Regions from separate parts of the Citrobacter tructae genome, predicted to be linked through region 2. Evidence: predicted binding sites of a transcription regulator. Region 2 holds the regulator's gene; the other holds the start of a gene.

Region 1 (15,375 bases), 1.9 Mb from region 2:
TGACCAGCTGACGTGCTTCTGCACGAGTGGCACCGAAGCCCATACGGTATACAACGTTGTCCAGACGACCTTCCAGCAGACCCAACAGGTTTTCACCGGTGTTGCCTTTCAGACGAGCTGCTTCTTTGTAGTAGTTACGGAACTGACGCTCCAGCACACCGTAGATACGGCGAACTTTTTGCTTTTCACGCAACTGCACACCATAGTCAGACAGACGCGGTTTACGCGCACCGTGCTGGCCAGGAGCTTGTTCAATTTTACACTTGGTATCGATCGCGCGAACGCCAGACTTAAGGAATAAGTCAGTGCCCTCACGACGGCTCAGCTTGAGCTTAGGACCCAAATATCTTGCCATTTTCTTTCTCCAACAATCCTAGAAACGACAGCGTTATACGCGACGTTTTTTCGGCGGACGACAACCGTTATGAGGGATCGGAGTCACATCAGTAATATTAGTGATGCGGAAACCAGCGGCGTTCAGAGCACGAACAGTAGATTCGCGACCTGGACCCGGTCCTTTGACCATAACTTCCAGATTCTTGATACCGTATTCTTTTACGGCTTCAGCGCAACGCTCTGCTGCAACCTGAGCTGCAAACGGAGTGGATTTGCGAGAACCACGGAAACCGGAACCACCGGCTGTTGCCCAACCCAGTGCGTTACCCTGACGATCAGTAATGGTAACGATGGTGTTGTTAAAAGAAGCATGGATATGAGCCACGCCGTCAGAGACTTGTTTTCTTACACGTTTACGTGCACGAATTGGTGCCTTTGCCATTATTCAATCACCCCGATTATTTCTTGATCGGTTTGCGCGGACCCTTACGGGTACGTGCGTTGGTCTTGGTACGCTGACCGCGAACCGGGAGACCACGACGATGACGCAAACCGCGATAGCAACCAAGGTCCATAAGGCGCTTGATGCTCATGCTAACTTCACGGCGCAGATCACCTTCAACGACAAATTTGGCAACTTCGTCACGCAGCGTGTCGATTTGTTCTTCAGACAGCTCACTGATCTTAACATCTTCAGCGATACCCGCTGCAGCCAGAATGGCCTTAGAACGGGTCTTGCCGACGCCGTAGATCGAAGTTAATGCGATCACAGCATGTTTCTGATCAGGAATGTTAATGCCTGCTATACGGGCCACTATGCACTCCTACTATTTAATATGTACGCACCATGCTGAAAAGCCCGTTTTCAGGATACTCAAATGGAAACGCACAGACATACAAAAGATTGGCTGGCTAATCTAGCCAGCTCAACCCAACTTTGCAAGAAAAATATGCGAATAAATCAGCCTTGGCGCTGTTTATGCTTTGGCTCGGCACTGCAAATCACACGGATGACACCATCACGCTTAACGATTTTGCAGTTACGGCATAATTTCTTGACGGAAGCACGAACTTTCATTTTTACTCTCCGTAACTTCTCGGGCGACTGTTAACGGCCATAGCCTTTCAGATTCGCCTTCTTCAATGCAGACTCATACTGACTTGACATCATCAGAGTTTGCACTTGAGCCATAAAGTCCATAATCACGACAACAACGATAAGCAGTGAGGTCCCACCGAAGTAGAACGGTACTTTCATTGCATCACGCATGAACTCCGGGATCAGGCAGATAAAGGTAATGTAAAGCGCACCAACCAGAGTCAGGCGGGTCATTACTTTATCGATATACTTCGCCGTTTGCTCTCCCGGACGAATTCCTGGTACAAATGCACCGGACTTCTTCAGGTTATCTGCTGTTTCACGCGGGTTGAAAACCAACGCCGTGTAAAAGAAACAGAAGAAGATGATTGCAGACGCATAGAGTAACACATAAAGCGGTTGCCCAGGCTGCAAATACAGCGAAATTGTTGTCAGCCAGTTCCAACCAGTACCGCCCCCGAACCATGACGCGATGGTCGCCGGGAACAGAATAATACTGGAAGCGAAAATTGCTGGGATAACCCCGGCCATATTCACTTTCAGCGGTAAATGTGTGCTCTGTGCAGCATAGACACGACGACCTTGCTGACGTTTCGCGTAGTTTACCACAATGCGGCGTTGACCACGCTCAACAAATACAACAAAGAACGTCACTGCAAATACTAATACTGCAACCAACAGCAACACGAGGAAGTGCAGGTCGCCTTGACGCGCTTGCTCGATAGTATGGGCAATGGCTGGCGGGAGTCCCGCGACAATACCGGCGAAGATAATGATTGAGATACCGTTGCCGATACCACGTTCAGTAATCTGTTCACCCAACCACATCAGGAACATAGTCCCTGTGACCAGACTTACAACAGCGGTGAAATAGAATGCAAAACCTGGATTCATTACCAGGCCTTGCATACCAGGCATATTCGGTAGACCGGTAGCAATACCGATCGACTGGAATATTGCCAGCACCAGAGTACCGTAGCGGGTGTACTGGCTGATCTTACGACGACCAGACTCCCCTTCTTTCTTAATTTCCGCCAGCGTTGGATGAACCACCGTCAGCAGCTGGATAATGATCGACGCCGAAATATACGGCATGATCCCCAGAGCAAAGATAGAAGCACGGCTGAGAGCACCACCAGAGAACATGTTAAACATTTCAATGATGGTGCCTCGCTGTTGCTCAAGCAGTTTGGCAAGTACAGCGGCATCAATACCAGGGATCGGAATGAAAGAGCCAATACGGAACACAATCAGCGCGCCGATAACAAACAGCAGTCTGCGTTTCAGCTCGCCTAAGCCACCTTTGGCACTTTGAAAATCTAATCCCGGTTGTTTAGCCATCTGCTACTTATTCCTCGATTTTACCGCCAGCAGCTTCGATAGCAGCACGAGCGCCTTTAGTAACACGCAGGCCACGAACAGTTACCGGAGTAGTGACTTCACCAGCCAGGATCACTTTCGCGAACTCGATCTGGATACCGATAATGTTTGCTGCTTTCAGCGTATTCAGGTCTACAACACCGCCTTCAACTTTAGCCAGGTCAGACAGACGAACTTCGGCTGTGATCGCTGATTTACGTGAAGTGAAGCCGAATTTCGGCAGACGACGGTACAGAGGCATCTGACCACCTTCGAAACCGCGACGTACGCCACCGCCAGAACGAGACTTCTGACCTTTGTGACCACGACCACCGGTTTTACCGAGGCCAGAACCGATACCACGACCCAGGCGGCGAGCCGCTTTTTTAGAGCCTTCGGCCGGAGACAGAGTATTTAAACGCATCTCTTACTCCTCAACTTTAACCATGAAGGAAACCGCGTTGACCATACCACGAACAGCAGGAGTATCCTCGCGTTCTACGGTGTGACCAATACGACGCAGACCCAGGCCAAGCAGCGTTGCCTTGTGTTTCGGCAGACGACCGATTGCACTGCGGGTTTGAGTAATTTTAATAGTCTTTGCCATGGTTTATTTCCCCAGAATTTCTTCAACGGATTTACCACGCTTGGCAGCGACCATTTCCGGAGATTTCATATTTTCCAAACCATCGATAGTTGCACGAACCACGTTAATCGGGTTGGTGGAACCATACGCTTTAGCCAGAACGTTACGAACTCCAGCGACTTCCAGAACGGCGCGCATTGCACCACCGGCGATGATACCGGTACCTTCGGAAGCCGGCTGCATGAAGACACGAGAACCCGTGTGAGTACCCTTAACCGGGTGCTGCAGGGTGCCGTGGTTCAGCGCGACGTTAATCATATTGCGACGGGCTTTTTCCATCGCTTTCTGGATCGCTGCTGGAACTTCACGCGCTTTACCGTAACCAAAACCTACGCGACCGTTACCATCGCCAACTACAGTCAGAGCTGTGAAGGAGAAAATACGACCACCTTTTACGGTTTTAGATACGCGGTTAACCGCGATCAGCTTTTCCTGCAGTTCGCCAGCTTGTTTTTCGATGTGAGCCATCTTACACCTCTACCTTAGAACTGAAGGCCAGCTTCACGGGCAGCATCTGCCAGTGCCTGGACACGACCATGATATTGGAACCCGGAACGGTCAAAGGATACATCTTTGATGCCTTTTTCCAGAGCGCGTTCAGCAACAGCTTTACCTACAGCTGCAGCAGCGTCTTTGTTACCGGTGTACTTCAATTGTTCAGCGATAGCTTTTTCTACAGTAGAAGCAGCTACCAGAACTTCAGAACCGTTCGGTGCAATTACCTGTGCGTAAATATGACGCGGGGTACGATGTACCACCAGGCGAGTTGCACCCAGCTCCTGGAGCTTGCGGCGTGCGCGGGTCGCACGACGGATACGAGCAGATTTCTTATCCATAGTGTTACCTTACTTCTTCTTAGCCTCTTTGGTACGCACGACTTCGTCGGCGTAACGAACACCCTTGCCTTTATAAGGCTCAGGACGACGGTAGGCGCGCAGATCTGCTGCAACCTGACCGATCAGCTGTTTATCAGCGCCTTTCAGCACGATTTCAGTCTGAGTCGGACATTCTGCAGTAATACCTGCCGGCAGCTCATGATCAACTGGATGAGAGAAACCTAAAGCCAGGTTTACTACATTCCCTTTGACCGCTGCGCGGTAACCTACACCAACCAGCTGCAGCTTCTTAGTGAAGCCTTCGGTAACACCGACAACCATTGAGTTCAGCAGGGCACGCGCGGTACCAGCCTGTGCCCAACCATCTACGTAACCATCACGTGGACCGAAGGTCAGTGCATTATCTGCATGATTAACTTCAACAGCATCGTTGAGAGTACGAGTCAGCTCGCCGTTCTTACCTTTGATCGTAATAACCTGACCGTTGATTTTTACATCAACGCCGGCAGGAATAACGACCGGTGCTTTAGCAACACGAGACATTTTTTCCTCCGATTAGGCTACGTAGCAGATAATTTCGCCACCAAGACCAGCTTGGCGCGCTGCACGATCAGTCATAACACCTTTAGAGGTAGAAACAACTGCGATACCCATGCCAGCCATAACTTTTGGCAGCTCGTCTTTGCGCTTATAAATACGCAGACCTGGGCGACTGACACGCTGAATGCTTTCTACAACAGCTTTACCCTGGAAATACTTAAGAGTAAGTTCCAGTTCCGGCTTGGTGTCGCCTTCAACTTTAAAATCTTCAATAAAACCTTCTTCCTTCAGCACGTTGGCAATTGCCACTTTCAGCTTGGAGGAAGGCATGGTGACCGCAGCTTTATTCGCGGCCTGACCGTTACGGATACGGGTCAGCATATCCGCGATCGGATCTTGCATGCTCATCTGTCTTTACTCCCGTGATTCAATTGGTAATTACCAGCTAGCCTTTTTCAAGCCTGGTACTTCACCGCGCATAGCGGCTTCACGTAACTTGATACGGCTCAACCCGAACTTGCCCACATAGCCATGCGGACGACCTGTTTGACGGCAGCGGTTACGCTGACGAGACGGGCTGGAATCACGCGGCAGAGACTGCAGCTTCAGAACTGCGTTCCAACGATCTTCGTCGGTCGCGTTCACATCAGAGATAATAGCTTTCAGTTCAGCGCGTTTTGCGAAGTACTTATCAGCTAAAGCTACGCGCTTAACTTCGCGTGCTTTCATTGATTGCTTAGCCATTCAGTAACCCTACCTTACTTGCGGAACGGGAAGTCAAAGGCAGCCAGCAGAGCACGGCCTTCTTCATCAGATTTCGCAGTAGTGGTAATGGTAATATCCAAACCACGCACGCGGTCGACTTTATCGTAGTCGATTTCTGGGAAGATGATCTGCTCACGGACACCCATGCTGTAGTTACCACGACCGTCGAAAGACTTAGCGGACAAGCCACGGAAGTCACGGATACGTGGAACAGCAATAGTGATCAGGCGCTCAAAGAACTCCCACATGCGTTCGCCACGCAGAGTTACTTTACAGCCGATCGGATAGCCCTGACGGATTTTGAAGCCTGCAACTGATTTGCGTGCTTTGGTGATCAACGGTTTTTGACCGGAGATTGCTGTCAGATCAGCTGCTGCGTTATCCAGCAGTTTCTTGTCAGCGATCGCTTCACCAACACCCATGTTCAGGGTGATCTTCTCGACCCGAGGGACTTGCATGACAGAATTGTAGTTAAACTCAGTCATGAGTTTAGCGACTACTTCGTCTTTGTAGTAATCATGCAGTTTCGCCATCGTACTACTCCAAATTACTTGATAGTTTCGCTGTTAGACTTGAAGAAACGGACTTTTTTGCCGTCTTCGAATCTAAAGCCTACACGGTCAGCCTTGCCGGTTGCCGCGTTGAAGATAGCAAGGTTAGAGATCTGAATAGCTGCTTCTTTCTCTACAATGCCGCCTGGTTGGTTCAGGGCCGGAACCGGCTTCTGATGTTTCTTAACCAGGTTGATACCTTCAACAATGACCTTGCCGGAAGACAGGACATTTTTTACTTTACCGCGTTTACCTTTATCTTTACCGGTTAACACGATAACTTCGTCATCACGACGGATCTTCGCTGCCATGATTCGCTCCTTAGAGTACTTCTGGTGCCAGAGAGATAATTTTCATGAACTTCTCGTTACGAAGTTCACGAGTTACCGGCCCAAAAATACGCGTACCGATAGGTTGCTCGCTGTTATTGTTTAAAATAACGCATGCATTACCATCGAAGCGAATGACAGAACCGTCCGGGCGACGAACACCCTTCTTGGTGCGCACCACTACCGCCTTCAGCACATCACCTTTTTTGACCTTACCACGCGGAATTGCTTCCTTGATGGTGATCTTGATGATGTCGCCTACGCCTGCGTAGCGACGGTGCGAGCCACCCAGAACCTTGATACACATTACGCGACGTGCACCGGAGTTGTCGGCGACGTTCAGCATAGTCTGTTCTTGGATCATTTTAGTGCTCCGCTAATGTCAACTACTACTGAGACCCGAAAATCAGGTCGTTAAAAAGCCCCATATCGGGGGCGCGGCATTATAACACCGCTTCAACGATATGGGTAGAAAAAATAAACGGCTCATCGCTGAGCCGTTTATTCGTTGAGAATGCATACTCTATTACAGAACAGCTTTCTCTACAACGCGAACCAGCGTCCAGGACTTAGTCTTGGACAGCGGACGGCATTCGCGGATTTCAACCACGTCACCAGTACCGCATTCGTTGTTCTCGTCATGTACGTGCAGTTTGGTCGTACGCTTGATGAATTTACCGTAGATCGGGTGTTTCACGAAACGTTCGATAGCAACAACAATGGATTTCTCCATTTTGTCGCTAACAACACGACCTTGCAGAGTACGGATTTTATCGGTCATTACGCACCCGCCTTCTCAGTCAGTAAAGTCTTAACGCGTGCGACATCACGACGCACTTGCTTCAACAGGTGAGACTGTTGCAGCTGGCCACTTGCAGCCTGCATACGCAGGTTGAACTGCTCACGCAGCAGATTCAGCAGCTCGGTGTTCAGCTCTTCAACACTCTTCTCACGCAGCTCTTTTGCTTTCATTACATCACCGTCTTAGTTACAAAGGTGGTTTTAATCGGCAGTTTCGCTGCTGCCAGCTTGAATGCTTCACGGGCCAGCTCTTCCGGTACACCGTCCATTTCATACAGGACTTTACCCGGCTGAATCAAGGCAACCCAATACTCCACGTTACCTTTACCTTTACCCATACGCACTGCCAGCGGCTTTTCAGTGATCGGTTTGTCCGGGAATACACGGATCCAGATCTTACCTTGACGCTTAACTGCACGGGTCATAGCACGACGTGCTGCTTCGATCTGACGGGCAGTCAGACGACCACGGCCAACAGCTTTCAGACCGAAGCTGCCGAAGCTAACATCCGTACCCTGCGCCAGACCGCGGTTACGGCCTTTGTGCATTTTACGGAATTTTGTACGCTTTGGTTGTAACATCAGCGACGCTCCTTATTTACGGCCTTTACGCTGCTGCTTTTTAGGTTGAGCAGCCGGTTCCGGTTGTTCAACAGCAGCCATACCACCCAGGATCTCGCCTTTGAAGATCCATACCTTAACGCCGATTACACCGTAAGTGGTGTGCGCTTCAGAGGTGTTGTAGTCGATGTCAGCACGCAGAGTGTGCAGAGGTACGCGACCTTCGCGGTACCATTCGGTACGTGCGATTTCCGCGCCGCCCAGACGGCCGCTAACTTCAACTTTAATACCTTTAGCGCCCAGACGCATTGCGTTCTGTACAGCACGCTTCATAGCACGACGGAACATAACGCGACGTTCCAGCTGAGAAGTGATGCTGTCAGCAACCAATTTTGCGTCCAGTTCAGGCTTACGCACTTCGGCGATATTGATCTGGGCAGGTACGCCAGCAATATCAGCTACGACTTTGCGCAGTTTTTCTACGTCTTCGCCTTTCTTACCGATAACGATACCCGGGCGAGCGGTGTGAATGGTCACACGGATGCTCTTAGCCGGACGCTCGATAACGATACGAGATACAGACGCTTTAGCCAGTTCCTTAGTCAGGTACTGACGTACTTTAAAATCGCTGTCCAGGTTGTCAGCGAATTCTTTGGTGTTCGCAAACCAGGTTGAATTCCATGGTTTTACAATACCCAGGCGAATACCATTAGGATGTACTTTCTGACCCATTGCTAGTCTCCAGAGTCTCAGCGATCGGACACAACCACAGTAATGTGGCTGGTGCGCTTCAGGATGCGATCTGCACGACCTTTTGCACGCGGCATAATGCGCTTCATGCTAGGGCCTTCGTCTACGAAAATTTTCGTAACTTTCAGATCGTCAATGTCAGCGCCATCGTTGTGTTCAGCGTTAGCAATGGCAGATTCCAGGACTTTCTTAACCAGTACAGCCGCTTTCTTATTGGTGTAGGTCAGAATATCCAGAGCCTGCGACACTTTCTTACCGCGAATCAGGTCTGCAACAAGGCGAACCTTCTGAGCAGAAGAACGAGCATGGCGATGTTGAGCTAAAGTTTCCATCTCTTCCTCCTACCTTATTTCTTCTTCGCTTTTTTATCAGCAGCATGGCCGCGATAAGTACGAGTCGGTGCGAATTCACCCAGTTTGTGACCGACCATTTCGTCGGAAACAAATACCGGAACGTGCTGACGACCATTATGGACAGCGATGGTCAAACCGATCATGTTAGGAAAGATCGTTGAACGACGGGACCAAGTGCGCAGGGGCTTCTTGTCTCCGCTTTCCACCGCTTTCTCTACCTTCTTCAGCAAGTGCAGGTCAATAAAAGGACCTTTCTTGAGAGAACGTGGCATGGCTTATCCTCTAAAATTATTTGCTACGGCGACGTACGATGAATTTATCAGTACGCTTGTTGCTGCGGGTCTTCTTACCTTTGGTCTGAACGCCCCACGGAGTTACCGGGTGCTTACCAAAGTTACGACCTTCACCACCACCATGTGGGTGATCGACTGGGTTCATCGCAGTACCGCGAACGGTAGGACGAACACCACGCCAGCGTGCAGCACCTGCTTTACCCAGAACGCGCAGCATATGCTCAGCATTGCCAACTTCGCCCAGAGTTGCACGGCAGTCTGCTTCGACTTTACGCATTTCACCAGAACGCAGACGCAGGGTGACATAAGCACCATCGCGAGCAACGATCTGAACGTAAGTACCAGCGGAACGTGCCAGCTGACCGCCTTTACCTGGTTTCATTTCTACGTTATGAACGGTAGAACCAACCGGGATATTGCGCATCGGCAGGGTGTTACCTGCTTTGATTGCAGCATCAACGCCAGATTGAACCTGGTCACCAGCTTTCAGGCCTTTAGGGGCCAGGATATAACGACGTTCGCCGTCTTTGTACAGAACCAGCGCGATGTTCGCGGAACGGTTCGGATCGTACTCAAGACGTTCAACAATTGCCGGGATACCGTCTTTGTTGCGTTTGAAGTCAACGATACGATAAGCCTGCTTATGACCACCACCGATGTGACGAGTGGTGATACGGCCATTGTTGTTACGACCACCGGATTTGCTGTTTTTTTCAACCAGCGGAGCAAAAGGTTTGCCCTTGTGCAGCTCTGGGTTGACCACTTTAACGACGTGGCGACGACCCGGAGATGTCGGTTTACATTTAACAACTGCCATTGTATTACTCCTCCGACTTACTCAGCGCCGCCGACGAAGTCCAGATTCTGGCCTTCCTTCAGGGTGACGTAAGCTTTTTTCCAGTCGCTACGACGACCGATACGCTGTCCGTGACGTTTAACTTTCCCTTTAACTACCAGGGTGTTAACGACTTCGACTTCGACTTCAAACAGTTTCTGCACAGCAGCTTTGATTTCTGCTTTGGTCGCGTCTTTAGCAACTTTGAGAACGATGGTATTGGTTTTTTCCATCGCAGCAGACGCTTTTTCAGAAACGTGCGGTGCACGCAGCACCTTCAGCAAACGTTCTTCACGAATCATGCCAGCATCTCCTCAACTTGCTTAACAGCATCAGCAGTCATTACGACTTTGTCGAAGGCGATCAGGCTAACCGGGTCGATACCAGTTGCATCGCGTACGTCAACCTTGTGCAGGTTGCGCGCAGCCAGGAACAGGTTTTCGTCCAGCTCACCGGTGATGATCAGCACATCTTCCAGAGCCATGTCTTTCAGTTTCTGTGCCAGCAGCTTAGTTTTAGGCGCTTCTACAGAGAATGATTCGACAACGATCAGACGATCCTGACGTACCAGTTCGGACAGAATGCTTTTCAGCGCGCCGCGGTACATCTTTTTGTTAACTTTTTGACTGTGGTCCTGCGGGCGAGCAGCGAAGGTTACGCCACCGGAACGCCAGATCGGGCTCTTGATAGAACCTGAACGCGCACGGCCGGTACCTTTCTGGCGCCACGGCTTTTTGCCTGAACCAGTTACTTCAGCACGAGTCTTCTGAGCACGAGTACCCTGACGAGCACCAGCTGCATAAGCAACAACAACCTGGTGAACCAGCGCTTCGTTGAAATCACGACCGAAGGTAGTTTCGGAAACAGTCAGCGCGCTCTGCGCGTCTTTCAATACTAATTCCATTGCTATCCCCTTACGCCTTCACAGCTGGTTTAACGATCAGGTCGCAACCGGTCGCACCCGGAACACCACCTTTAACCAGCAGCAGGTTGCGCTCAGCGTCAACGCGTACTACGTCAAGGCTCTGAACGGTGACACGCTCGTTACCCATCTGACCTGCCATTTTCTTGCCTTTGAACACTTTGCCCGGAGTCTGGTTCTGACCGATAGAACCCGGAACGCGGTGAGACAAGGAGTTACCGTGAGTTGCGTCCTGGGTACGGAAGTTCCAGCGCTTAACGGTACCTGCGAAACCTTTACCTTTAGAGGTGCCAGTTACGTCAACTTTTTTAACGTCAGCAAACAGTTCAACGCTAATGTTCTGACCAACGGTGTATTCTTCACCATCTGCCAGACGGAACTCCCACAGGCCGCGGCCAGCTTCTACGCCAGCTTTAGCAAAGTGACCAGCTTCCGGCTTGGTTACACGGTTAGCTTTTTTAGCACCAGTGGTAACCTGAACAGCGCGATAGCCATCGTTAGCCAGATCTTTGATCTGAGTAACGCGGTTTGCTTCAACTTCGATAACGGTTACTGGGATAGATACGCCATCTTCAGTGAAGATGCGGGTCATACCCACTTTTTTACCGACTAAACCAATCATTGTATCAACCTCTCAATCGCTCGATGACCTGATTAACCCAGGCTGATCTGCACGTCTACACCGGCAGCCAGGTCCAGACGCATCAGAGCATCAACGGTTTTTTCAGTTGGCTCAACGATGTCAACCAGACGCTTGTGAGTGCGAATTTCGTACTGATCACGCGCGTCTTTGTTAACGTGCGGAGAGATCAGAACGGTAAAGCGCTCTTTGCGGGTCGGCAGCGGGATCGGACCACGAACCTGCGCACCAGTGCGCTTGGCAGTCTCGACGATTTCCGCGGTTGATTGATCAATCAGACGATGATCAAACGCTTTCAAACGGATACGGATTCTTTGGTTCTGCATGAGACCAGAGCTCCAATTATTTTATAGACGAAATAGTTACTCCTCAAACCCATTACGATTGATGGGAGAGTGTAACCGTTCTTACAGAGTTCCCCGATTGGGAACATTGTCTGGTATCGCTTTCGCAATACCGGTGGCTCATATCGAACCGCTGTCAATATTAGACAAGCCCGCGCATTATACGTAAATCTCAGCCTTACGCAAGTGCCGCGTAGATATTAATCACTCAGCCGGTAATGCGAACGCTATTCCGCTTTGATTGCTGGGGATTTTGTACGCCGTAATTTTTCTGGAAGGAAGCAAACGTAATGAGCAATCAAGCCTTGTATGACCGACATGTTTGCTTGAAGGTGGCATCTCTTGCCACAGAGGATTCGCGCATGTACACCGGCCTCCCCTTTCTGTTTCTCTACATCTCATTATGCGGGCTGCTTTGGCTCGAGGATTTACGCACCGGGTTATTACCCGACAAATTTACCTGCCCTCTTCTCTGGTGTGGTCTTCTTTACTACCAGTGCTGTGAACCGGCATTGCTATCCGGCGCACTTTGGGGGGCCATAGTAGGCTATTGCGCGTTTTCTTTGATCTACTGGAGCTATCGCCTGGTGCGGAAATATGAAGGATTAGGCTATGGCGATATAAAATTCCTCGCCGCGTTGGGTGCCTGGCACCGGTGGGAATCATTACCGCTTTTAGTCTTCCTGGCTGCTTGCTTAGCCTGCTGCATGATGGGAGTTGAATGTATCAGACATGGCAAAATGCGACTAAAAAACCCGCTGCCATTTGGGCCATATCTGGCGGCTGCGGGTTTTATTATTGGCGGGGTAAATCTGATACAGGGCGTTTAGTCACTGACTTTAATTTGCGACTGCAGATAATTTTGCAATCCCAGTTTTCCAATCAGATCCAGCTCCGTTTCAAGCCAGTCAATATGCCCTTCTTCATCGGTCAGGATCTCTATCATCATGTCCCGACTGACATAGTCATGAACGCTATCGGCATAAGCAATGGCTTCGCGTAAATCTTTTGCGCCATCGAGTTCGAGTCGAAGATCGGATTGCAGCATCTCTTCAACATCTTCGCCTATACCCAACTTACCAAGATCCTGTAAGTTTGGGAGACCTTCTAAGAATAAAATACGTTCGATATATTTATCGGCGTGTTTCATCTCATCGATAGATTCATGGTACTCAACATCATTGAGGCGAGTCAGCCCCCAGTTTTTAAACATTCGGGCATGGAGAAAATACTGGTTGATCGCGACAAGCTCATTTCCCAATAGTTTATTGAGATAATTTATGATTTTAACATCACCTTTCATTTTATAGTCCCTCCGCTTCCACTCTTAGAGCGTAGATGGGGCTACCGGGATGTCAAAAAAAAGAGTGTGACTTAGGCGATCTCTTTAAATTCTGGCATTTGTGTCAGCTCATCTTGCATCACTTCACGCGCGGCACGAATGCATTTACCACATTGATTTCCAACAGGAATAAATTTACGTAATTGCTGAAAGGATTGCGGATGAAACTGGCGAACAGCCTGACGAATTTTTTTATCACTTATCGCATTACACAAACAAACGTACATGATTGCTCCCGTTCAATTTATGCGCAAAGTGTAAATGAGAATAGTTATGATTACAATAGCACAATACTGTTTGTATGCTGACTGGTCTCGCCAAAAATGCGAATAAATATTACAGACGTTAAATCACAGGCAGCAAAAAGGGCGCCTAAGCGCCCTTTTCAATTCAAAACTAATTAACGAGTAATTAGCTCAGAACTTTAGCAACAACGCCCGCGCCAACGGTACGGCCGCCTTCACGGATTGCGAAACGCAGACCGTCGTCCATCGCGATCGGGTGGATCAGGGTAACAACCATTTTGATGTTGTCGCCCGGCATTACCATCTCTACGCCTTCTGGCAGTTCGATGGTACCAGTCACGTCAGTAGTACGGAAGTAGAACTGAGGACGGTAGCCTTTGAAGAACGGAGTATGACGGCCGCCTTCGTCTTTGGACAGGATGTAAACTTCAGATTCGAACTTGGTGTGCGGCTTGATAGAGCCCGGCTTAGCCAGTACCTGACCACGTTCGATTTCTTCACGTTTGATACCACGCAGCAGAACACCAACGTTCTCACCAGCACGGCCTTCGTCCAGCAGTTTGCGGAACATTTCAACGCCAGTACAGGTAGACTTAGCAGTCTCTTTGATACCAACGATTTCAACTTCTTCGCCAACTTTAACGATACCGCGCTCTACACGACCGGTAACAACGGTACCACGGCCGGAGATGGAGAATACGTCTTCGATAGGCAGCAGGAACGGCTTGTCAATCGCACGCTCTGGTTCCGGGATGTAAGAATCCAGGTAGCCAGCCAGTTCAACGATTTTAGCTTCCCACTCTGCTTCGCCTTCCAGCGCTTTCAGAGCAGAACCGCGAACGATCGGAGTGTCGTCGCCCGGGAAATCGTACTGAGACAGAAGTTCACGAACTTCCATTTCTACCAGTTCCAGCAGCTCTTCGTCATCAACCATGTCGCATTTGTTCAGGAACACGATGATGTACGGAACGCCAACCTGACGACCCAGCAGGATGTGCTCACGAGTCTGCGGCATCGGGCCGTCAGTCGCAGCAACAACCAGGATCGCGCCGTCCATCTGCGCAGCACCGGTGATCATGTTTTTAACATAGTCGGCGTGGCCCGGGCAGTCTACGTGTGCGTAGTGGCGAGTCGGGGTGTCATATTCAACGTGAGAAGTGTTGATGGTGATACCACGAGCTTTTTCTTCCGGTGCGTTATCGATCTGATCGAATGCGCGAGCAGAACCGCCGTAGGTTTTAGCCAGTACGGTGGTGATTGCAGCGGTCAGAGTAGTTTTACCGTGGTCAACGTGGCCGATGGTGCCGACGTTAACGTGCGGTTTTGTACGTTCAAATTTTTCTTTAGACACGGCTATATTCCTTACTATAGTGCTCTCCCCTTATAGAGAGAGCACGGGATTTTGGTTTTTAACCCTGCGGCTTATTTACCGCGGGCTTCGATTACGGCCTGAGCAACGTTGTTCGGCGCATCATCATACTTCAGGAACTCCATGGAGTAAGAAGCACGACCTTTGGTCAGAGAACGCAGTTGAGTTGCATATCCGAACATTTCAGACAGCGGAACTTCAGCGTGAATCACAACGCCAGTGACGTTAGATTCCTGACCACGCAGCATACCACGACGACGGCTAAGGTCACCGATGACGTCACCAGTGTTCTCTTCCGGCGTTTCTACTTCAACCTTCATGATCGGCTCAAGCAGAACAGGTTTCGCTTTCTTAAAGCCATCTTTGAAGGCGATAGAAGCGGCCAGTTTAAACGCCAGCTCAGAGGAGTCAACGTCATGGTAAGAACCGAAGTGCAGACGCACGCCCAGATCAACAACCG
Region 2 (15,375 bases):
CCGGAAGCAGGACCTTATCTGCCTCAGTAATCTCACCGGCAATAACGATTTTTTGCGGGTTAAACAGGTTGATGGCAATAGCGATAGTTTTACCCAGATGGCGACCTACGTGCTCAATGACTTCTGACGCCAGGTTATCGCCTTTGTTGGCGGCCTTACAGATGGTTTTGATATTGCAATCATCCAGCGTGAGTCGGCTCGGATAGCCCTGCTTGAGTAAATTCTGGACGCGATGTTCGATGGACGCGTTGGCTGCTATGGTTTCCAGACAACCAAAATTACCGCAGTGGCAGCGTTCGCCCAGCGGTTCTACCTGAATGTGACCAATTTCACCGACGTTGCCGTTACGGCCAATAAAAATGCGACCATTGGAGATTATCCCGGCACCGGTCCCGCGGTGCACCCGCACCAGAATGGAGTCTTCGCAGTCCTGACTTGCCCCGAAATAGTGCTCAGCGAGGGCCAGGCTACGGATATCGTGACCGACAAAGCAGGTCACCTGAAATCGTTTTTCCAATGCGTCGACCAGACCCCAGTTTTCAACCTGGATATGCGGCATATAGCGAATGACGCCGCTTTCAGGGTCAACCAGTCCTGGTAGAATGACGGATATGGCAATCAGCTCTCGGATTTTCCGCTGACAGCTGTCAATAAAGGTGGCAATGGTATTGAGCAGCGCATGCTCCAGTGTTTCTTGGGTGCGCTCAGGCAGAGGGTAGTGCTCTTCAGCGACGGCTCTGCTGCTCATATCGTAGAGTGTTAACGTGGTGTCGTGACGGCCCAGACGCACGCCAATAGCGTGAAAATTGCGGGTTTCGGTAACGATAGAGATAGCGCGGCGGCCCCCGGTGGAGGCCTGCTGATCCACTTCTTTGATCAGCCCGCGTTCAATAAGCTGGCGCGTAATTTTCGTTACGCTAGCGGGAGCAAGCTGGCTCTGCTCGGCAATCTGAATTCGCGATATTGGACCATGCTGGTCAATCAGGCGATAAACTGCCGCGCTGTTAAGCTGTTTTACGAGATCAACATTACCTATTTGAGCTTGTCCGCCTGGTGTCATACTTTCTCTTACTCTGTAACGACCTCGTTGCCATTAACGATGGTCTTGATAATTTTAAAGTCGTGTGTGAACGCGGTCAGGTTAGCGATTTTGCCAGGGGCGATGCTGCCGAGTTGCTTTTCGACGCCGATTGCGCGAGCAGGGTAGAGCGTTGCCATGCGCAGCACTTCGTCCAGTGCAATACCGCAATGCTCAACCAGATTACGCACGCCTTCAATCATGGTTAATGACGAGCCGCTCAGGGTACCGTTCTCATCCACACACAGTCCATTGCGGTAGTATATTGTTTTACCAGCGAAAATGAACTGTTCAATATTTGCACCTGCCGGCGCAGTTGCATCGGTCACCAGGCACAGCTTGTCACCTTTCAGGCGTTTGGCGTTACGGATGTTAACGTAGTCGACATGCAAACCATCGGCGATGATACCGCAATAAATATCGGCTTCATCAAGGATGGCGCCAGCCAGACCCGGTTCGCGGCCAGTAATGTAAGGCATGGCGTTGAACAGATGGGTTGCAAAGGTAATGCCCGCGCGGAAGCCAATTTTGGCTTCTTTTACCGTCGCGTTAGAGTGACCAGCAGAAACCACAATACCAGCATTGACCAGTCGGGTGATCACGTCGACAGGGACCATTTCCGGTGCCAGCGTGACTTTGGTGATCACATCAGCATTATCGCACAGGAAATCGACCAGCGCAGCGTCAGGCTGACGGACAAATCCAGGATTATGCGTACCTTTTTTCACCAGATTTAGCCACGGGCCTTCAAGATGAAGCCCTAATGCTTGGTTCGGGTGTTTCGCCAGGTATTCGCGCATGACGCGAACGCCTTGTTTCATCAGGTCATCGCTGGTGGTGATAAGCGTTGGCAGGTAGTTAGTGCAGCCCGATTTCTCATTGGCTTTCTGCATGATTTCCAGCGTTTCAACGCTCACAGCTTCTGCTGTATCGTTGAACTGTACGCCGCCGCAGCCGTTTAGCTGCACATCAATAAAACCGGGGGAAAGAATAGCCCCATTCAGTGAGCGTTGTTCAATCTCCGGCGGTAATTCAGCCAGTGGGCAAACGCTGGCTATCAGGCCATCAGCGACAACAATCGCATGGTCATCAAGAATTTCGTGACCGGTAAAGATCCGGCCCTGGGTTAAAGCATACATTCCGACCCCCCGATTTCAAAAAAATGCCGCCCTGCAACGTTTTTGGCAGGGCGGAAACATCATTACAGACCTTTAATATTTTCTGCTTCTAACTCGTTAAAGTATTTCAGCGTCTTCACTTTCAGTTCCATCGTGGAAGGTTCATCGCAAACCACAACGGCTTTTGGATGCAGTTGCAGGCAGCTGATGGTCCACATATGGTTGACGTTACCTTCAACGGCAGCCTGCAGGGCCTGCGCTTTCTGGTGGCCCAGCACCAGAATCATTACTTCTTCGGCATCCAGCAGTGTGCCCACGCCAACGGTCAGCGCATATTTCGGCACCTGGCTTACGTCACCGTCAAAGAAGCGAGAGTTCGCAACGCGAGTGTCGTGAGTCAGCGTTTTGATACGCGTACGAGAGGCTAAAGAAGATGCCGGTTCATTAAATGCGATGTGCCCGTCGTTACCGACGCCACCCATAAACAGGTGGATTTTACCGTAAGAACGGATTTTTTCTTCATACTGACGGCATTCTGCATCGATATCTGGCGCGTTACCATTGAGAAGGTTGATGTTTTTTGCTGGAATATCAACATGATCAAAGAAATTGCGATGCATGAAGCTGTGGTAGCTTTCCGGATGTTCCTTCGGCAGGCCAACATACTCGTCCATATTAAACGTGACAACATGTTTGAAGCTAACCTGGCCCGCTTTGTGCATTTCGACTAATGCTTTATAGGCTGTCAGTGGGGTTCCGCCAGTAGGCAGGCCCAGAACGAACGGACGATCTGCCGTTGGTTTGAACGCATTGATACGGTTAACGATATGGCGAGCAGCCCATTTGCCGACTTGTTCAGCGGTATTCAGGGGGATCAGTCTCATTCTTCACCTCAGTAGTAAATGTAAGCAATTGGCGGATTGAGTCGCTGTGCTGCATTAAGCGTAACCTGGTTTTGCATCGGTAAGGATCAATCCGTTTCGATTTTTTGAATGATAAAATAAGTTTTCGTAGTTAGCCAGTAGAAGGGAGGGTTGATAACGATATTTGGTGACTTTAATCACAAAAAACACGCTTTTAATTTGCGATACGAATTAATTTTCCACACACTCTGAATGTAGATGAATGGTTAATATCGTTGTTCCAGAATATCTTGCTGTCTGAATTGGTCGCACAATAAAAATATGGCTTCAAAGGAGCCTGAATCGGGGTCTCGTAGGGGGAATAAAATGAATATTTTAGGTTTTTTCCAGCGGTTGGGTAGGGCGTTACAGCTCCCCATCGCTGTGCTGCCTGTCGCGGCACTGTTGCTGCGATTTGGCCAACCAGATTTGCTTAACGTACCCTTCATCGCGCAAGCGGGTGGGGCCATCTTTGATAACCTCGCGTTAATATTTGCCATCGGTGTGGCATCCAGCTGGTCAAAAGACAGCGCAGGTGCTGCAGCGTTGGCAGGTGCGGTCGGTTATTTCATATTGACCAAAGCAATGGTTACCATCAACCCGGCCATCAATATGGGCGTGCTGGCAGGTATCATCACCGGTCTGGTCGGCGGTGCGGTGTATAACCGCTGGTCTGGCATCAAACTGCCTGACTTCCTGAGCTTCTTCGGCGGTAAACGCTTTGTGCCAATCGCCACCGGTTTCTTCTGCCTGGTGCTGGCTGCTATCTTCGGCTACGTGTGGCCGCCGGTGCAGAACGCTATCCATGCAGGTGGTGAGTGGATCGTGGGCGCTGGCGCGCTGGGTTCTGGTATTTTTGGTTTCATCAACCGTCTGCTGATCCCAACTGGTCTGCATCAGGTTCTGAACACCATTGCCTGGTTCCAGATTGGTGAATTCACCAACGCGGCAGGCGCGGTCTTCCACGGTGACATTAACCGCTTCTATGCGGGTGACGGCACTGCGGGTATGTTCATGTCAGGCTTCTTCCCGATCATGATGTTTGGTCTGCCGGGTGCGGCGCTGGCGATGTACTTCGCAGCACCGAAAGCACGTCGTCCGATGGTTGGCGGTATGCTGCTGTCTGTGGCGATCACTGCGTTCCTGACCGGTGTTACCGAGCCGCTGGAATTCCTGTTCATGTTCCTGGCGCCATTGCTGTACCTCCTGCACGCACTGTTAACGGGTATCAGCCTGTTCGTTGCAACGCTGCTGGGGATCCACGCGGGCTTCTCCTTCTCCGCAGGTGCTATCGACTACGTGTTGATGTACAACTTGCCGGCTGCAAGTAAGAACGTCTGGATGTTGGTAGCGATGGGGCTGGTGTTCTTCGTCATCTACTTTGTGTTGTTCAGCGCGGTTATTCGCATGTTTAACCTGAAAACGCCGGGCCGCGAAGATAAAGAAGACGAAATTGTTACTGACGAAGCCAACAGCAATACCGAAGAAGGTTTAGCGCAACTGGCCACCAACTACATTGCTGCGGTTGGCGGTACGGATAACCTGAAAGCGATTGACGCCTGTATCACTCGTCTGCGTCTGACCGTTGTCGACTCTGGTCGCGTCAACGATGCGATGTGTAAACGTTTAGGCGCATCCGGTGTGGTGAAACTGAACAAACAAACTATCCAGGTCATCGTGGGTGCGAAAGCAGAATCCATCGGCGACGAGATGAAGAAAGTTGTAGCGCGTGGTCCGGTTTCTGCAGCATCTACAGAAAGTGCACCAGCAGCAGCCCCGGTAGCCAAACCGCAGGCAGTCGCGAATGCTGTCACCGTTGAAACGCTGGTTTCTCCGATTACCGGTGATGTGGTTGCGCTGGAACAGGTGCCTGATGAAGCCTTCGCTAGCAAAGCGGTCGGTGACGGCATCGCGGTGAAACCGACGGATAAAATCGTGGTTTCTCCGGCAGCGGGCACCATTGTGAAAATCTTCAATACCAACCATGCGTTCTGTCTGGAAACCGTGAAAGGCGCGGAGATCGTGGTCCACATGGGCATCGATACTGTAGCGCTGGAAGGCAAGGGCTTTAAACGTCTGGTTGAAGAAGGTGCGGAAGTTACGGCAGGTCAACCTATTCTGGAAATGGATCTGGAGTACCTGAACGCCAATGCACGTTCAATGATTAGCCCGGTTGTTTGCAGCAACAGTGATGACTTCGGTGGTCTGGTCATTAAAGCCGAAGGTCATGTGGTGGCTGGCCAAACGCCACTGTACGAGATTAAAGGTAAGTAATCGCTCCTGAGTAGAGTAAGTGCCTTAAGCGGCGGGGGACATTCCTCCGCCGCTTTTTTTTGCAGCAAATACCCTCATAATGACTGTCTGATACGTATTTTGCGTAACTAAAGGTTGTCAGTCAGCCCTGCTTATAAGATCATACGCCGTTATACGTTGTTTACGCTTTGAGGAATCCACGATGAGTGAGGCTGAAGCCCGCCCGAGTAACTTTATTCGTCAGATCATCGATGAAGATCTGGCCAGTGGTAAGCACACCACTATCCATACCCGTTTTCCGCCGGAGCCAAATGGCTATCTGCACATTGGCCACGCGAAATCCATTTGTCTGAACTTTGGTATTGCGCAAGATTACCAGGGCCAGTGCAACCTGCGTTTTGATGATACGAACCCGGTCAAAGAAGACATCGAGTACGTTGAATCGATCAAAAATGACGTTGAATGGTTAGGTTTCCACTGGACTGGCGACATTCGCTACTCGTCGGATTACTTCGATCAACTGCATGCCTATGCGGTAGAGCTTATCAACAAAGGTCTGGCGTACGTTGACGAACTGTCTGCTGACGAAATCCGTGAATATCGCGGCACCCTGACGCAGCCTGGTAAAAACAGCCCGTACCGCGATCGTAGCGTTGAAGAGAACCTCACGCTGTTCGAAAAAATGCGTACTGGCGGTTTTGAAGAAGGTAAAGCCTGCCTGCGTGCGAAGATCGATATGGCCTCGCCGTTTATCGTCATGCGCGACCCGGTGCTGTATCGCATTAAGTTCGCGGAACACCATCAGACTGGTAATAAGTGGTGCATCTACCCGATGTACGACTTCACCCACTGCATCAGCGATGCGCTGGAAGGCATCACGCATTCACTGTGTACGCTGGAATTCCAGGACAACCGTCGTCTGTACGACTGGGTGCTGGACAACATCACCATTCCGGTTCATCCGCGCCAGTACGAATTCTCGCGCCTGAATCTGGAATACACCGTGATGTCCAAGCGTAAGCTGAACCTGCTGGTGACCGACAAGCACGTTGAAGGCTGGGACGACCCGCGTATGCCGACCATCTCTGGCCTGCGTCGTCGCGGTTACACCGCTGCCGCGATCCGTGAGTTCTGCAAACGCATTGGCGTGACCAAACAGGATAACACCATTGAGATCGCCTCTCTGGAATCTTGTATTCGCGAAGACCTGAACGAAAATGCGCCGCGCGCGATGGCAGTTATCGATCCGGTGAAACTGGTTATCGAAAACTATCCGCAGGGTGAAAGCGAACTGGTCACTATGCCTAACCATCCGAATAAACCGGAAATGGGTAGCCGTGAAGTGCCGTTCAGCGGTGAAATTTGGATCGATCGCGCAGATTTCCGTGAAGAAGCCAACAAGCAGTATAAGCGTCTGGTAATGGGCAAAGAAGTCCGTCTGCGTAATGCTTATGTTGTTAAAGCCGAGCGCGTAGAGAAAGATGCAGAAGGGAATATCACTACCATTTTCTGTACCTACGACGCTGACACCCTGAGCAAAGATCCTGCCGATGGGCGTAAAGTGAAAGGCGTTATTCATTGGGTCAGCGCGGCACATGCGCTGCCGATTGAAATCCGCCTGTACGATCGTCTGTTCAGCGTAGCGAACCCAGGTGCGGCGGACGACTTCCTGTCTGTCATTAACCCAGATTCACTGGTGATTAAACAGGGCTACGGTGAACCGTCGCTACAGGCTGCTGTAGCGGGTAAAGCCTTCCAGTTTGAACGTGAAGGGTACTTCTGCCTCGATAGCCGCTATGCAACGGCGGACAAGCTGGTGTTTAACCGTACCGTGGGTCTGCGTGATACGTGGGCTAAAGCGGGCGAATAAGTCGCACTATATACATCCTGTCAAACGCCGCGCTCTGCGGCGTTTTTTTTATCTCTACAACCCGCATCATAGGCTCTGTTTGCAGAGCGAATTAATTATTATTCAGCCTGGTATTTAGAATAAATTAATTGCGTATCAAAACGTTTTATTCCGTGATGATTTTGGCTGTAACCGTTTTCATCCATATGGAAAGCAAGTGATTTTTTTCATTTTTCAACGCTTTTTTATCTACGCATGAAAATGTAACAAAAAGCAATCAAATATGTGCGGTTGCTCATGTTCTTACATACTGGTTACAAAAAGAGATTGATAATTCGCGTCGCGAAAAATAGTCTATTCATTGTAGTCAATGAGGTTTTCTCAGCGCTACTTTTTTTACTTTTTGTTTTTTCGCTGTTTGCCTTTGGTGACAGCATTTTATACGTCAAAGAGGATTAACATATGCGTACGTTTAGTGGCAAACGTAGTACGCTGGCGCTGGCTATCGCCGGTATCACAGCAATGTCGGGTTTCGTTGTCGCTCCCCAGGTACACGCCGAAGGTTTTATTGATGATTCTACCTTAACTGGCGGCATCTATTACTGGCAGCGTGAGCGTGACCGTAAAGATGTTACCGATCATGATAAATACAAAACCAACCTTTCTCACTCCACCTGGAACGCTAACCTTGATTTCCAGTCCGGTTACGCGGCTGATATGTTTGGTATTGATATCGCAGCATTTACCGCTATTGAAATGAACGAAAGTAGCGAAAGTGGTCATCCAAACGAAATCGCATTCTCTTCAAAAAATAAAGGTTATGACGAAGATTACTCCGGCGATAAGAGCGGGATTAGCCTTTATAAAGCGGCAGCGAAATTTAAGTATGGCCCAACCTGGGCACGCGCCGGTTATATTCAACCCACCGGGCAGACTTTGCTGGCTCCGCACTGGAGCTTTATGCCGGGTACCTATCAGGGTGCTGAAGCCGGAGCCAATTTTGACTATGGTGACGCGGGCGCATTGAGCTTCTCCTACATGTGGGCCAACGAATATAAAGCACCGTGGCACACCGAAGTCGATAAATTTTATCAGGCCGATAAAAAAACCAAGGTGGATTACCTCCATTCGGTTGGCGCGAAATACGACTTTAAAAATAACCTGTTACTGGAAGCGGCATTTGGTCAGTCCGAAGGCTATGTCGATCAATATTTCGCGAAAGCCAGTTACAAATTTGATTTAGGCGGCAACCCGTTTACCACCAGCTATCAGTTCTACGGCGCACGTGACAAGGTTGATGACCGTACGGTTAACAACATTTATGACGGCACCGCCTGGCTGCAGGCGTTGACTTTTGGCTACAAAGTGGCGGAAGTGGTTGACCTGCGTTTGGAAGGAACCTGGGTTAAAGCGGACGGACAGCAGGGCTACTTCCTGCAGCGTATGACCCCAACTTATGCTTCTTCAAACGGTCGCCTGGACGTGTGGTGGGATAACCGTTCTGACTTCAACGCCAACGGTGAAAAAGCGGTCTTCTTTGGCGCAATGTATGACCTGAAGAACTGGAACCTGCCAGGTTGGGCTGTGGGTGCCTCCTATGTTTACGCCTGGGACGCTAAGCCATCGACCTGGCAGACTAACCCGGATGCGTACTACGACAAAAATCGTACCATCGAAGAGTCGTCTTACAGCCTGGATGCGGTCTACACCCTGCAGGATGGTCGTGCGAAAGGCACCATGTTTAAACTGCACTTCACCCAGTACGACAACCATTCAGACATTCCGAGCTGGAGCGGTGGTTACGGCAACATCTTCCAGGATGAGCGTGACGTGAAGTTTATCGTGATTGCACCATTCACCATCTTCTAATGCCAACAGCGGCGGGCTTGGTGTCTGCCGCAACGTTGAGGACCGTTCTATGAAAAAACTGATACTCATCGCCATTATGGCAACCGGGCTGGTGGCCTGTGCGCAATCGCCTGCACCAAAAGAAGACAGCCGTTTGAAAGAAGCCTACAGCGCCTGTATTAACACCGCCCAGGGATCGCCAGAGAAAATCGAGGCCTGCCAAAGCGTGTTAAACGTGCTGAAGAAAGAAAAACAGCATCAGCAGTTTGCCAATGAAGAAAGCGTACGGGTACTGGATTACCAGCAGTGTATCCAGGCGACGCGTACAGGCAACGATCAGGCCGTTTCGGCCGATTGCGACAAGGTCTGGCAGGAAATTCGCAGCAAGAATACGGCTCAGTAAAACGTCACCGTTGTTATCCTAAAAGGACTCGCTGATGCAGCGGGTCTTTTTTATGTGTATAAAAAAAGCCAACCGTAAGGTTGGCTTTTCAGAATGCATCACATTACTTGGCATCGTGTGCATGATCATCTTCGCGGCAATCGCCTTCAGCACAGTGGCCGTAAAGATAGAGGCTATGGTTGGTTAGACGAATACCATGTTTAGCCGCAATCTCACGCTGGCGCGCTTCGATGGAGTCATCACTGAATTCGACCACTTTGCCACAGTCGAGGCAGATCAGGTGATCGTGATGATGTTGCTGGGTCAGTTCGAAGACGGATTTACCCCCTTCGAAATTATGGCGGGTCACGATACCAGCATCGTCAAATTGGTTCAGCACACGATACACGGTCGCCAGACCAATCTCTTCACCCATATCGATCAGGCGTTTGTATAAGTCTTCCGCACTGACGTGATGGTTATCCGGTCCCTGAAGAACTTCCAGAATTTTTAAACGAGGAAGCGTTACTTTCAGGCCAGCCTTCTTTAATGCGGTATTGTTGTCAGTCATGCGGAATCTGTCCTGTAGCTAAACGGTTCACTTCATTAAAAGAAGTGACAGAAATTGCACTTGAGATAATGCGTATCATTATAGAACTGCCATGGCTAAATGAAAACAGCAAGTCTCTGGCAAATATTGTTAATCAAAACGTGGTATCGCCAACAATCACACTGTGCAATACCCGATTGGCATCCAGCCATTGTACAGGGTCAGGCGAAAAAGTTAAAAATTTGTAGCAATTATTTTGATTGGTTTTATCTATAGATGAGGCGCCGATGAAGATCAGCGCCTCATGAAATCAGGCGTTAATGATTTCGTCGAGATGCAGTTCGGATGAAATCTGCTTAACCCATTTTTCTACGCGTTCAGCGGTCAGCTCCGGCTGGCGATCTTCGTCGATAGCCAGGCCAACAAAGTGATCGTCGTCCGCCAGACCTTTGGACGCTTCAAAGTGATAACCTGCCGTTGGCCAGTGGCCGACGATAGTTGCACCACGTGGTTCGATGATGTCGCGAATTGTACCTAACGCATCACAGAAATATTCTGCGTAATCTTCCTGGTCGCCGCAGCCAAACAACGCAACCAGTTTGCCGTTAAAATCAATGTCTTCGAGAGTCGGGAAGAAGTCGTCCCAGTCACACTGCGCTTCACCGTAGTACCAGGTAGGGATGCCGAGCAGCAAAATGTCATACCCTTCCAGGTCTTCTTTGCTGCTTTTTGCAATGTCATGTACATCGGCAACGTCTTTACCAAGCTGTTTTTGAATCATTTTTGCGATGTTTTCGGTATTGCCGGTGTCGCTGCCGAAAAAGATGCCAGTGATTGCCATGAGTAAAATAACCTCTTGAAACTTATTGAAATGGTGGTGGCGCAATGCCCACGGATAAGGGCAATCATAGCAGAACAGTCAGGCATGCGGAAACAGCAAACACGCTGGACTGCACTCTGTGCTACACGATTTATGATTTAGAGCAGAAATTCAGACTATGCCTGACCATGCAATGCGGCGAGTTGGTTCATCAGCATCTCTTCGATGAGCTCGCTGCGACTCATGTTACGCGCGTCCGCCAGTTCATTCAGCGCGTCAACGGCGTCGGCGTTCAGTTTCAGTTCGACACGCTTAAGCCCACGAACTTTGTCGCGTTTAAGCTGATTACGTTTATTAATACGTAACTGTTCATCACGCGAAAGCGGATTGGTTTTGGGTCGTCCCGGGCGACGCTCCTGCGCGAACAGATCTAATGTCGTACGGTCCGTTTGTTCTTTGGCCATGATCTTGGTGACTTCGGGGAAACAATCAGCCAGGCGTCTGCCCGGATGGATAGCGCGCCATCATACATCAGCAGGGGAGGCGCGCCAACGCCCACGCACGTATTCGCGCGCGGACGCTGAGTTTTTAATCAGTTAGTGCGTTCTGTCAGATAACGACGGATGGCGCGCAGCACGGCATCGGGTTTTTCTGCATGCACCCAATGACCTGCTCCGGCAATAACGTGCGCCCGCGCCTGCGGAAATTGCGCCAGCAGTGGGGCGCGATACGCTTCGCTCACGTAAGGCGAGTTGCCGCCGGGGATAAACAGTGCCGGGTGGTCCCATGCCGGAATGGTTTCCCAGCCGACAATATGTGGGTACTGTTCCCATAGCACCGGGACGTTAAAGCGCCACTCACCGTCAACAAAGGATTTCAGCAGAAACTGAATAACGCCTTCTTCTTTCAGAAATTGGCGCATCACGCTTGCCGCCTGCTGGCGTGAGGCAGCTTGCGCATCCGTCACGGCATTTATTGCAGCGAAGATCTCATCGTGACGGCGGACATGATAGTCAACCGGGGCGATATCGATAGCCACAAGCTGATCGATCCGTTCCGGTGCGAGGGCGGTGAGTGCCATGACGGCTTTGCCCCCCATCGAGTGGCCAATAAAGGTGGCTTTTTCTATTTGGTGGGCATCCAACGTATCCAGCAGATCTTGCGCCATCGCCGGGTAATTCATCTCGGGGGAACGGGGAGAAAGGCCATGATTTCGCATATCAACTTGGATGATATCGTGATCGACGACCAGATCGCGTGCCAGTATGCCCAGATTGTCCAGACTGCCAAACAGACCATGGACCAGGACGATGGGAGAATTATTGTGCAGGTTTTGTGCAGATTGCGCTCGGATATTCAATTTCATGGCAAAGTTCTTTTTTTCACGCTAGCGGGTTAGGGTATCATGTTGACCATTCTGCCACACGGCTGCAACAACTACGGTTACTCCGAGTTTTTCCAGCCATCGGGCTTGACGCTATCCGCTGTTGGGATTTGCCTTTACACTACCGGTGTACAATCCCAACGACTTGTATTCAGCAAAGACACCGTACTGGATTAAGATGAAAACGATTGAAGTTGATGATGAACTCTATAGCTATATTGCCAGCCACACCAAGCATATCGGCGAGAGCGCATCCGACATTTTACGGCGTATGTTGAAGTTTTCCGCCGCATCACAACCTGCCACACCGGTGGTGAAAGAAGTTCGCGCCGTGCAACCTGTTGTGGAAGCTAAGCCGGTCAACCCCGTAAAAGATAAAGTGCGCGCCGTGCGTGAACTGCTGCTTTCCGATGAATATGCGGAACAGAAAAAGGCAGTGAACCGCTTTATGCTGGTGCTGTCTACACTCTATTCACTGGATCAACACGCGTTCGCTGAGGCTACGGAATCGTTGCATGGCCGCACGCGCGTCTATTTTGCGGCAGATGAACAGACGCTGCTGAAAAATGGTAATCAAACCAAGCCGAAACACGTGCCAGGCACGCCGTATTGGGTGATCACCAACACGAATACCGGCCGTAAATGCAGCATGGTTGAACACATCATGCAGTCAATGCAGTTCCCTGCGGAATTGATTGAAAAGGTTTGCGGAACAATTTAATCCTTGCATTAGAAGGACCAGGCAATGGCAATCCACAATCGTGCAGGTCAACCTGCGCAACAGAGTGATTTGATTAACGTCGCCCAACTGACGGCACAGTACTATGTACTGAAACCAACAGCCGGGAATGCTGAGCACGCCGTCAAGTTCGGTACGTCCGGACATCGCGGCAGCGCTGGCCGTCATAGTTTTAACGAGCCGCATATTCTGGCTATCGCTCAGGCGATTGCTGAAGAGCGTGCGAAAAACGGGATTACTGGCCCGTGCTATGTGGGCAAGGATACCCACGCGCTGTCTGAACCGGCTTTTATCTCTGTACTGGAAGTGCTGGCGGCAAACGGTGTTGACGTCATCGTGCAGGAAAATAACGGCTTTACGCCAACGCCTGCCGTGTCTAATGCTATCCTGGTCCACAACAAAAAAGGCGGCCCGCTGGCTGATGGCATTGTGATCACGCCGTCTCACAACCCGCCGGAAGATGGTGGCATTAAATACAACCCGCCAAACGGTGGTCCGGCAGATACTAACGTCACGAAAGTGGTGGAAGACCGCGCCAACGCGCTGCTAGCTGATGACCTGAAAGGCGTGAAGCGTATGTCGCTGGATGCCGCGCTGGCATCCGGTCACGTGAAAGAACAGGATCTTGTGCAGCCGTTCGTAGAGGGGCTGGCAGATATCGTCGATATGGCAGCGATTCAAAAAGCGGGCCTGACGCTGGGCGTCGATCCGCTGGGTGGCTCTGGTATTGAATACTGGAAGCGTATCGCTAAGCACTACAACCTGAACCTGACCATCGTGAATGATCACGTCGATCAGACCTTCCGCTTTATGCACCTGGATAAAGACGGTGCGATCCGTATGGACTGCTCCTCCGAGTGTGCCATGGCGGGTCTGTTGGCGCTGCGTGACAAATTCGATCTGGCGTTTGCCAACGACCCGGACTATGACCGTCACGGTATCGTTACCCCGGCAGGGCTGATGAACCCGAACCACTATCTGGCGGTGGCGATCAACTACCTGTTCCAGCATCGTCCGCAATGGGGTAAAGATGTTGCTGTCGGTAAAACGCTGGTGTCCTCGGCGATGATTGACCGCGTGGTGAATGATTTGGGCCGTAAACTGGTGGAAGTCCCGGTTGGCTTTAAATGGTTCGTTGATGGTCTGTTTGATGGCAGCTTTGGCTTTGGCGGTGAAGAGAGTGCGGGCGCGTCATTCCTGCGCTTTGACGGTACGCCGTGGTCGACTGACAAAGACGGGATCATCATGTGCCTGCTGGCGGCAGAAATTACCGCCGTTACCGGTAAGAATCCGCAGGAGCACTACAACGAACTGGCAGCTCGCTTTGGTGCGCCGAGCTATAACCGTTTACAGGCTTCCGCGACCTCTGCGCAGAAAGCGGCGTTGTCTAAGTTGTCTCCTGAAATGGTAAGCGCCAGCACCCTGGCGGGCGACCCGATCACCGCACGTCTGACGGCGGCACCAGGTAACGGCGCATCGATTGGCGGTCTGAAAGTGATGACCGACAACGGCTGGTTCGCTGCACGTCCATCCGGTACCGAAGACGCCTACAAAATTTACTGCGAAAGCTTCCTTGGCGCTGAGCATCGCCAGCAGATTGAGAAAGAAGCGGTAGAGATTGTCAGTGAAGTGCTGAAAAACGCGTAAAATGTCAGCATTAAAAAGGAGCCGCAAGGCTCCTTTTTAACATCTTTATTTCTTCTTACTCTTCTGACTGTTTAACCGTGTTTATTTTTTAGTTCAAAACGCGGCGAAACCAGACCATATAACGTCCAGCCAAGGAAAGTCACGATCGAACCGTACAGCATAGCTTCTTCTCCGGAAGAGTAGAGCGCGTAGAAGCTATACAGTGCACCAATAAATGCAACGGCGTTAGCGATTTTGGCTTTTGATGGATTCACGTTCGCCATTTTCTGAATAATAACCAGCGCGGCCATCGACAGAATGTACGGAATGATATTGGTCACGACCGCCAGATTGACCAGCACATTAAACTGGCTATTCAGCGACGGGCTGATGGTCATTAGCGATAATCCGCTCTGGATGACCACGATAGCCAGCATCCCCTGCACCGGCGCGTCGACTTTAGATACACGAGAGAAGATCTTCGGAAAATAACCTTCGTCGGCAGACGATTTGAAGACCTGGGCGATGGTGAATTGCCAGCCCAACAGCGAGCCGCAGCAGGACATTACCATCAATGCCATGATCACTTTACCGACTTCCGGGGTAAACATCTGGGCGAAAGCCAGACCGAACGGCGCCGTGGAGTTGGCCAAATCCATGTTTGGCACAATACCGGCAATGACGTTGGTTGAGATGATGTAAATCACCGCCGCGCCCAGGGTCCCACCGAGTACGGCGATGGGCACATTTCGCTCCGGATTTTCTACCACTTCGGCGTTGGCGCAGGCGGATTCCAGACCGAGGAATGCCCATAGCGTCATAGCAA

The links. The regulator Fur, encoded in region 2, represses iron uptake genes when iron is present. The targets are predictions, from matches to a motif close to ATAATAATGAGAACNACTATCAA.
Region 1: a site for Fur is predicted at 13,563-13,585, ahead of bfd (bacterioferritin-associated ferredoxin). Genes of this name have one in related genera too.

What each region holds. Positions count from the first base shown of each region.
Region 1 covers NZ_CP038469.1:3,822,536-3,837,910, reverse strand. Annotated here, with positions in the region: gene rpsD (30S ribosomal protein S4) at 1-355, opposite strand, end outside; gene rpsK (30S ribosomal protein S11) at 389-778, opposite strand; gene rpsM (30S ribosomal protein S13) at 795-1,151, opposite strand; gene rpmJ (50S ribosomal protein L36) at 1,298-1,414, opposite strand; gene secY (preprotein translocase subunit SecY) at 1,445-2,776, opposite strand; gene rplO (50S ribosomal protein L15) at 2,784-3,218, opposite strand; gene rpmD (50S ribosomal protein L30) at 3,222-3,401, opposite strand; gene rpsE (30S ribosomal protein S5) at 3,405-3,908, opposite strand; gene rplR (50S ribosomal protein L18) at 3,923-4,276, opposite strand; gene rplF (50S ribosomal protein L6) at 4,286-4,819, opposite strand; gene rpsH (30S ribosomal protein S8) at 4,832-5,224, opposite strand; gene rpsN (30S ribosomal protein S14) at 5,255-5,560, opposite strand; gene rplE (50S ribosomal protein L5) at 5,575-6,114, opposite strand; gene rplX (50S ribosomal protein L24) at 6,129-6,443, opposite strand; gene rplN (50S ribosomal protein L14) at 6,454-6,825, opposite strand; gene rpsQ (30S ribosomal protein S17) at 6,988-7,242, opposite strand; gene rpmC (50S ribosomal protein L29) at 7,242-7,433, opposite strand; gene rplP (50S ribosomal protein L16) at 7,433-7,843, opposite strand; gene rpsC (30S ribosomal protein S3) at 7,856-8,554, opposite strand; gene rplV (50S ribosomal protein L22) at 8,572-8,904, opposite strand; gene rpsS (30S ribosomal protein S19) at 8,919-9,197, opposite strand; gene rplB (50S ribosomal protein L2) at 9,214-10,035, opposite strand; gene rplW (50S ribosomal protein L23) at 10,053-10,355, opposite strand; gene rplD (50S ribosomal protein L4) at 10,352-10,957, opposite strand; gene rplC (50S ribosomal protein L3) at 10,968-11,597, opposite strand; gene rpsJ (30S ribosomal protein S10) at 11,630-11,941, opposite strand; gene E4Z61_RS18930 (prepilin peptidase) at 12,322-12,789, shown strand; gene bfr (bacterioferritin) at 12,786-13,262, opposite strand; gene bfd (bacterioferritin-associated ferredoxin) at 13,334-13,528, opposite strand; gene tuf (elongation factor Tu) at 13,713-14,897, opposite strand; gene fusA (elongation factor G) at 14,969-15,375, opposite strand, start outside.
Region 2 covers NZ_CP038469.1:1,936,210-1,951,584, reverse strand. Annotated here, with positions in the region: gene nagC (DNA-binding transcriptional regulator NagC) at 1-1,060, opposite strand, end outside; gene nagA (N-acetylglucosamine-6-phosphate deacetylase) at 1,069-2,217, opposite strand; gene nagB (glucosamine-6-phosphate deaminase) at 2,280-3,080, opposite strand; gene nagE (PTS N-acetyl glucosamine transporter subunit IIABC) at 3,426-5,372, shown strand; gene glnS (glutamine--tRNA ligase) at 5,554-7,221, shown strand; gene chiP (chitoporin ChiP) at 7,663-9,069, shown strand; gene E4Z61_RS10220 (ChiQ/YbfN family lipoprotein) at 9,119-9,451, shown strand; gene fur (ferric iron uptake transcriptional regulator) at 9,555-10,001, opposite strand; gene E4Z61_RS10210 (ryhB-regulated fur leader peptide) at 9,994-10,080, opposite strand; gene fldA (flavodoxin FldA) at 10,291-10,821, opposite strand; gene ybfE (LexA regulated protein) at 10,977-11,264, opposite strand; gene ybfF (esterase) at 11,393-12,166, opposite strand; gene E4Z61_RS10190 (hypothetical protein) at 12,206-12,361, shown strand; gene seqA (replication initiation negative regulator SeqA) at 12,363-12,905, shown strand; gene pgm (phosphoglucomutase (alpha-D-glucose-1,6-bisphosphate-dependent)) at 12,930-14,570, shown strand; gene potE (putrescine-ornithine antiporter) at 14,642-15,375, opposite strand, start outside.